2 regions of the Chryseomicrobium aureum genome follow, and region 1 is predicted to be linked to the other one. Evidence: riboswitches for the same ligand, from Rfam matches in the RefSeq annotation. Region 1 holds a riboswitch; the other holds the start of a gene.
The links. A riboswitch is a leader RNA that binds a small molecule or an ion and turns the genes downstream of it on or off. The one in region 1 is predicted to bind preQ1.
Positions count from the first base shown of each region.

Region 2: it holds a riboswitch for preQ1, as region 1 does, so the genes downstream of both, ACF3OH_RS03960 (QueT transporter family protein) here and queD (6-carboxytetrahydropterin synthase QueD) in region 1, are expected to answer to the same signal.

Region 1 is NZ_CP171117.1:23,963-28,347, reverse strand. It holds gene queF (preQ(1) synthase) at 14-514, opposite strand; PreQ1 riboswitch class I at 635-681, opposite strand; gene queE (7-carboxy-7-deazaguanine synthase QueE) at 835-1,563, opposite strand; gene queD (6-carboxytetrahydropterin synthase QueD) at 1,556-2,026, opposite strand; PreQ1 riboswitch class I at 2,180-2,226, opposite strand; gene ACF3OH_RS00130 (hypothetical protein) at 2,594-2,911, opposite strand; gene ACF3OH_RS00125 (Abi family protein) at 3,063-3,425, shown strand; gene ACF3OH_RS00120 (Abi family protein) at 3,485-3,973, shown strand; gene ACF3OH_RS00115 (S8 family serine peptidase) at 4,050-4,385, opposite strand, start outside.
Region 2 is NZ_CP171117.1:729,611-733,995, forward strand. It holds gene ACF3OH_RS03955 (phospholipase D family protein) at 339-1,787, opposite strand; gene ACF3OH_RS03960 (QueT transporter family protein) at 1,884-2,369, opposite strand; PreQ1 riboswitch class I at 2,377-2,421, opposite strand; gene ACF3OH_RS03965 (rhodanese-like domain-containing protein) at 2,583-3,980, shown strand; gene ACF3OH_RS03970 (glutaredoxin family protein) at 3,996-4,229, shown strand; gene ACF3OH_RS03975 (metal-sensitive transcriptional regulator) at 4,242-4,385, shown strand, end outside.

The DNA of each region.
Region 1 (4,385 bases):
GTAAATTGAAAAATTAGCGATTATCAATTTTTTCAGGATATAAATCATGATTCATTAAACGATAGTTTGCTATTTCTTCATATTTTGTACCTGGACGACCGTAGTTGCACCATGGATCAATTGAAATACCTCCACGTGGTGTAAACTTGCCCCATACTTCAATATAGCGAGGATCTAAAAGTTTAATTAAATCATTCATAATAATATTTACACAATCCTCGTGGAAATCACCGTGGTTGCGGAAACTAAATAAATATAATTTCAACGACTTACTTTCCACAATTTTTTTATCTGGAATATATGAAATATACATCGTTGCAAAATCCGGTTGCTGCGTAATCGGACAAAGACTTGTAAACTCTGGGCAATTAAATTTCACAAAATAATCACGGTCTACATGTAAATTGTCAACAGACTCTAAAACTTCTGGTGCATATTCAAATGTGTACTTCACATTTTGATTCCCTAATAATGTTAAATCCTCTAATCCTTCTTTTTGGTGACGACCAGACATAAAAAAACCTCCTTAAGTTAATACCGTAGTATTTCAAGGAGGGCTAACTATAACGACTCTAAATAAACTAGTAGAGACATAAAAAAAGCCACATCCGATATGGACATGGCGAATTGTCATGTTTCCATAGTTTTTTATAGAGGGTATCAGCTATGAACCTCTCCTGAACAACTCAGGTATTTCATTAGTGTTCATTGTATTATATATAGTAGTACCTGTAAATCAATATTTCGACATGATGCTTTTCTAGAATAATGTGAATTCATTTCATACTAAACTTAAGCTTCCTCCACATTTGCCTATCATTTTACAGCCCAGACTTACACCCCTCTTTTATTTCCCCAGATGAGGGTATGCAGCTGTGGCAGTACTTTAACATCATTTAATTGTTCATCCATCATCACTTGATCAATGAGCATTTCATACTTTGCCAATAGATGATTTGCTAATTGTCCAGTGTCTGAAGTGGTAATATCATCATTTCCGACTTGTAAATAAAGGGGGATGTCTGGGTATCGTTGATGTACATCTTTGGCATACTCATAATCCTCTTGATTAAAGATAACGATTTTTAGGGACATATGTTGATTACCATTTCGAATTTTCAACTTCTCTAAAATAGTAGACAGCATCGAAAAATTTGTGGTCATACCAGAGCTAGGTGGCTTTGGTGAAATTGTTAATTCATCGATGTCGTATAGCCAATCCTGCCACTTACTTCCTTGCGTCTCTACCCCAATTTTTATATTATTTTGTTTTAAAATCGCAATCAGTGCACCTAGGTTGGAAAGAAGTGCTGGATTTCCTCCTGAAATTGTGACAAATGAAAACCTATTTCCACCAACACGTTTCAACTCTGTCCAAATATCCTCGGCCGTCATTTGCACGATTAAATGCTTGCCGCTGCCGTCCCATGTAAATGACGAATCGCACCAAGAACAGGCATAATCACATCCAGCTGTGCGTACAAACATCGTTTTCTGACCTATTACCATGCCCTCGCCTTGCATTGTAGGACCAAAAATTTCAATTACAGGGACTTTACTCAACTTCCATCCATTCCCTTCTTGCTTCAGCATAGCTCGTAGGCGTTTCATATAGCTTTACAAACTCTACACGTGCGCCATCATACCGTTGCTCCTGTTGCAAAGCACCATGTAATTCTTCATAAATCCAAACAACAATATTTTCAGCTGTTGTATTCATCGGAGGTAGCGTTTCATTGATATAATGATGGTCCAAATACGTTTCGATTTGCTTCCACATTTCCTTAATTTCTCCAAAATCAATCATCAATCCTCGATCGTCCGTATAACCGCTTAAGCCTAAAATCACACGATACGTATGTCCATGTAGATTTTTACACTTTCCCTCATAGTTATGGAGATGATGTGCGGCGTCAAACGTAAACTCTTTACTGACAAGTACACGCTTTGCATGATACTTCAATTGACTACTTTTAATATCCACATCGATTTTTTGTAGCTTATCGACAATTCTAAATTCAGGCATATGTTAAAATCTCCTTCAGCTTATAAATATAAAAAACTCCCTCGTAAAATGTTTCCGACACTTTCCAAGAGAGGCGCTATGATTCGTTCTATTAAAACATAGGAAGAAAACATAAAAAAAGCCACGTCCTATATGGACATGGCGAATAGTCATGTTTCCATAGTTTTTTATAGAGGGTAGTAGCTATGAACCTCTCCCGTTTTATTTCGGGCGTTATTGTATAAGATTATCATATAGTAGTTTTCAGTAGATATCAAATGTAATTCCAATAAAACCGCGCTTACTTTGCTATTTACTAGAATTTTTTGATCCTCTAGATTCATAATCAATTACTGTTAAATTAAGCGTTTTATTCTAAGGTAACAGTGTACCCAATGATTCTGAGTTTGCATTGCAATTCTATAACTATATAGAGCAAACCATATTAAATTAAGATTGTTGAATTGTGTGAGGCACAGGTACGGTTTTACCCAATCAACACATAACCACTTTAGTTCAAGTAATTGTCGCTACTGATAGTGTTCCAACTATTATTAGTAGCTAAAGAGGTAGTAAAAAGTACACTATCTAAACTTCCTTATTAGTATTGTATTTTGTTCTTTTCCGATTTCTGAAATACACATATAAATTCCGAATGAAGATGATGACAAGAGCGATGTATGCGATGAACATCACATAGAAGTCGGTTGAAAGATTCTCTGCTATGTACTCCATAATGGTGACAAGTAAGCTTGAAAAGAGAATTAACAGTAAAGTTGTACTGAGTAGCCAGATCAGATCCGTTCTAGACTTGAAAATACCGGAAGCGATTAAGCTGAAGATTGATACTAGAAGTGCTAAACTCAGATGATTTACATACGACGTCATAAACTCTAAATCGCTCATTTATCTTCCTCCAGTTGATTTAATGAGTTCCAAGCATTGAAGACCATCTGATTTCAAATTTAGATTTTTATAAACGATTGGAAGTAAATTGAGTACTGCCATAAAGTAAGAGGCAACAATAAATGACCTATACCAAAAACCATTTTTAACCGTGGACCAACAGATTAAAAAGCTCGAAGCAAGAGGGCTGCGAATACATAACGTTGAAAAAGCGAAAATGCAATTGCTTAGAACAAGCTATTATGACTTGATAAATGGTTATAAAGAAATGTTTTTGCTAAAAGAAGAACCGGATCAGCAGGAAGACCAATTTATTGAAGGAACAACTTTCGAAGATATAGTGGAGCTGTACCAGTTGGACAGAAGAATCCGTCATACTCTATTAGAAGCTTTGTTGGATGTAGAAGCTGTCTTTTATTCGAGTGTCGCTTATAGTTATAGTATTGCCGAAGCATACGGAGAGAAACAGGTAGATTACCTGAGAAAAGAGAATTACAAAATTGGCAGGAAGTAATGGAAAAGCCAACGGTTCGAGCGAGATAATCTTCTAGACAAAATCAACAGAAAAAAGACTTGTCATTTGGCGAATTGGTGATGCTTTATAAATTATCAGGGAATCAGGTAAAGACTGATGTGATTCGGCATATAATAGGAGAAGTTCCTGCAGAAGAAGACAAAGAATTTTTTCTGAAATGCGTTGAGATTTTCAATAAATTCCGTAATTGGGCAGCACATGGTGGGCGAATGTATAACCACCGAACACGAATTGAATTGCCCTATTTGGATATGGTGCATCAGCTCGTGCAAATTTCGAAAGAAGAATACACGACGGGAACAGGAAAGAATGATTTTGTTGCGGTGGTGCTCGGAATGATATACTTCTATCAAAAAGATCCGCTTGACGCATTGGAGTTTTTCATTAATTTGAATACAATAATGGAAGAGTATCAAAAGAAGAAACCGTTGGAGTACGAACAAGTATTAGTGGAACTCGGCTTGCCACCGAATTATTACAAGGTTATATTGGAAAAGTACATGTACAAAAGAAACTCGTCAATTTGATTTAAGTAACCAGCCAAAAAATCATTTATAAAAAAACCCCTGCAATTGCCGTCAATGGCAGTGCGGGGGTTTTTGCTTAATTGGTAAAATATGCTTCGTGGTGGCGGCTGAAAGCTACAGCAAAATCACCGCGCAGGATTTGTTCACCAGGATTGAAAACAGCTTCAACAGTCGGCTTCAAATCATATTTTCCTTGAGTGACCGAGAATTGCGCATTGAGAATGTTCAAATCCAATGCAAGTTGGACATACGGCTTTAAACCAGCAGGGATATTAGCCTGATCTTTAAGAGCGATGCGCTCATCTTTATACTGGACAGTTACTGCACCAGTGAACTTTTTCGCTTCCTCTTGCAACCCAAGGCTTTGCACCAATGAGTAAGCAAGTTCAGCTTTCGTTACGCTGCCTTTGGG
Region 2 (4,385 bases), 710 kb from region 1:
CGCTTTTAATCCCTCCGGAGTCAGCCCCTCCTCTGCACTCAACTTCAGTTTCATAAAAAGATTTTGTGTCGAGTATTTAGTGCAGTAGCTTTAGACAGTAATAAGGTGCCTGTCACCTATTTTGCTGCGGGAGTGCTGTAAATAGTTGTTGTTACTTTTTTCAATCGACAAGAGAAGGCAGTGAGTTCCTGGGGAGACGTTCTATTAATCTAAATGAAATCGAGTTACGCCTCCTAGAAATCCCGCAAGAAGCCATCGCGGCCTATGAAGCCAAGAGCGCATCACAGTCCACGCTGTCTTCTCGCACAATTTCTGACCAGTCGGCTCCACATCTAAAACTAATACGTAGTCACTTTAATCAGCTTCTGAAAACTATAAATCCAACGCTGCCACCATGTAAAGCTATCCTGGTACTCTTCCACATCCACGGTAAATGCAGCATCTTCATTCGTCCACAGACGCTCAAAATAACTAGAGAATTCTTCTGCCAACTCACTATCACTGTCAGCAACCACTCGTAAGTTCGCCTCCAAATTATAATTATCCAAAGTCCGCTCCGTATAATTGGCTGCACCACTTGAAATCACCGAACGGTCTGTTTGAATATGAATGGCTTTTGTATGATATTGACCGACCACCGTATTGTACCAGCGTACTTCTATCTTACCCTCGGTATCTTCTACCATTTCCTGAACAACAGGTCGATTAGGGAGACCGGATTTTTGACGCCCAAAAGAATTTTCATTCGGATCTAAAATCATGCGCACTTCAACCCCACGATTGGCTGCATCGATTAGTGCATTGACGATATCTCTTTTTGCGATGAAAAACATCATCAAATCAATAGAATCACCTTCTTCTGTAGCGGCGATATCTGTTAGGAGCGCATCTAAAATCGTCTTCTCTGTCAATAATTGACCTTCGTACTCAGCTTCCTCCTCAACTTCTTGGACGCGGGGAAGCTTCGGACCACCGGACATCAAAGAAACCGCTTCTTCTGCTTCAAGCATGTCGTTGAGAAGAGGAGAACTGGTGAACTTTAGTGCAATATTGCCGTGCAGTCCACTCGCATCGTGCGGGTTTGCTGAAGAAACTAAGCCCTCTTTTTCAGTAATGACTAATTTCCTGTGATTAGCTTTGACATTTAATAATGTTAAGTACGAAGCAACCGTCATTTTTGGTGCTTCACTCGCCATGGCATTTGGAATCCAACCTTCTCCTCCAAAATCAAACCACTGGAAAAACGTTCGATAAATTCCTGAATAAATCGGTGTTGAATCTCGTAAAGGGTCTAAATCGGTATAGACGATTTCAACTCCAGCATCGCGCATTTTTTTGAACCACTTGTTTTCATATGAACCGTATCCTTGATTTAAAGGATCCGTTATAAAAATCACTGGCATCTCTGGATTTTCTAATTTCTTCGTTGCAAGAGTTTCGGATAATTCATCTGCAATAGGGGGAAACCCCTCGTCTTCTTCATAAAAACCATCGACTAAAAAGAAATCTACGACAACGAATTCTTCAGCTTCTTCAATCATTTGATAAATGCTCGAGAAAATTTCATTTTCTGTTTGTCGCTCTTCACTATTTTCATTCACTGCGTATGTTAAATCCGTGAGCATATCTATTGAAGAAATAGGCTGTAAGTCACCTGCATACGAAATACCTTCAGGCAATGGCTTGAATGTGTGCCATAAAATCATTCCTGCATAGATTACAATCAAAGCTATCACTACAATAAATAGAACTTTTTTTCGTTTCGACCACCTTTTAAATCTCCCCATTTTTTCAGTCCTCTTTCCTAGTCTCTATGTATAGTTCTTTCTTATCAAAGATACCCAAACAAGTATAAAAAAAAACGTGCACACAGTGTGTACACGTTAGTCGAGAAGTCGTGAAAAGTTTAAACGTTTGTTCAGTGCAATGAAAATTGGAATACCAAGTAAAAGTACTGCTAATTCGCCGCCAGCAACAGTTAACCAAGTCAAGAAGAATGGCAGTCCAAGAACTAACACAAGCTGATAAGCAATTATAAACATTGTAAATGTAAAAACGAGTGTATTAATTATCATTTTATGCGAATCTTTTTTTACTAACGGAATTACAGCTAAAACGATTAGTAGAGAAATCACGGAATGTCCTACTCCGAACAAAACATCATAAATCCCATTAGGTGAAAAGATGTTCGTGATAAATACACCAGCTACAATACCAAAGAAATAGCGCTTGTCAAAGATAATCAAATGATTGAACATCTCCGCCAAACGGAATTGAATTGCCCCATAAGCAAGTACAGGGACCGCCAATGATACAGCTACATATAGTGCAGCAATAATTGCATTGACCGCAAGTGTTTTCATTTTCATTTGTCAAAACTCCTTAGTTTTTTTGCGTGGGAGGATCTCGAACCACGAAGTCACAAGAGTTGATTTTACAACAAAGACAGAAAAGCGTCAACTGAAGTTTAAAGGGAGAGATTTAGTGAAAAACTAATTATAAACAAACTACTTGAACATTTATACCCCCTATGGTATATTTTCCGTACAAACAAAAAACTAATTAAGCGGAGGGAAATGATTATGCTATTTCGTTCTTTCTTTGATGATAAGCTCGCACAATACACGTATCTAGTTGGTTGCCAACGCACGGGTGAAGCGATCGTAATTGATCCATCTCGTTCTATTGATGAAATCGTTCAAGTTGCAAAAAAAGAAGGGCTTACACTTACAGCAGCTACTGAAACACATATTCACGCAGACTTTGTTTCTGGGTCGAGACAACTAGCAGTAGACCATGGAGTGAAACTCTATCTTTCGGACGAAGGTGATGAAAACTGGAAGTACGGGTACACAGAAGGTCTTGATGTGGAATTCGTGAGAGATGGAAGCAGGTTCTCCATTGGAAATATCGACTTTGAAGTGATGCACACGCCAGGTCATACCCCAGAGAGCATTTCATTTATCCTTACTGACCGTGGTGGCGGAGCTACGAAACCTATGGGAATTTTTTCAGGTGACTTCGTATTCGTTGGAGACGTTGGTCGACCAGATCTATTAGAAAAAGCAGCTGGCGCAGAAGGCACTGCAGATAGTGGAGCACGCGACATGTTTCGTTCTATACAACGATTTAAAGAGCTACCCGACTATTTAATGGTTTGGCCAGCACATGGAGCAGGTTCTGCTTGTGGAAAATCTCTTGGGGCCGTTCCATCCTCTACAGTTGGGTATGAAAAACAATTCAACTGGGCAATGCAAATTGACGATGAACAAGCTTTCGTAGATGAACTATTAAAAGATCAACCAGAGGCGCCTGTTTATTTTGCAGAAATGAAAAAGGTAAATAAAGTAGGTCCGACAGTATTAAAACATACAGACCGTGTGCCTGATCTTTCGGCAGAAGACGTGAAGCAGGCACTTAAGAATAACAACACACTAGTCATTGACACGCGCCCGGCGACATTAGCTGAAAAAACACTTATTCCAGGCTCAATTACTATTCCGTATAATAAATCGTTTACAAACTGGACAGGATGGCTAGCGAACTATGATGAAGATTTAGTAATCATTGGTGAACCTTATGATAAGGAAGCGATTATTGAATCGATGCATTCTATTCATTTTGACCGTATCATTGGTTATGCTCCGGTAGATGTTGTAGCAGAATGGAATCAACATGATGCCTATGAGACGCTGTCCGTTGAAGAATTTTTAGAGGAAGCGGAAAAAGAGTCAACGTATGTAGTAGATGTTCGCAACGATGTGGAGTGGGGAGATGGACATTTAAATCAAGCCAACCATCATTTCCTCGGGAAAATTCGTGACACGGACATTCCAAAAGACAAGACAGTCCTTGTGTATTGCCAAGGAGGCGCGCGCTCAGCGATTGCATCCAGTGTATTGAAATCACTTGGTTATGAAGATGTGAAACATATGGCGGGTGGCTACGGGGCTTACCTACGTGAACAAAAAAATAAGTAAAAGAGGATGATAAAAATGACAAACACAGTAACAGTTTACTCAACTACAACTTGCCCTTACTGCGATATGATGAAAAACTTTTTAGACCAGCAAAACATTCCATATACAAACGTCGATGTACAAAAAGACCCAGCTGCAGCCAATCGGCTCGTTGAAACAACAGGACAAATGGGCGTACCTCAAACGAATGTGAATGGTCAATGGGTTCTCGGTTTTGATCCAAACCGCGTCATGGAACTTTTAAAATAAGCAGGCGATCATATGGATTATCCAAACGAAATTAAAAATCGTATCAAGCGTGCAGATGGTCAATTGGCAGGTGTACTGCGCATGATGGATGAACAGAAAGAGTGCACGGATATCGTGACACAACTAACTGCAGTTCGTGCAGCTGTTGATAAAGCA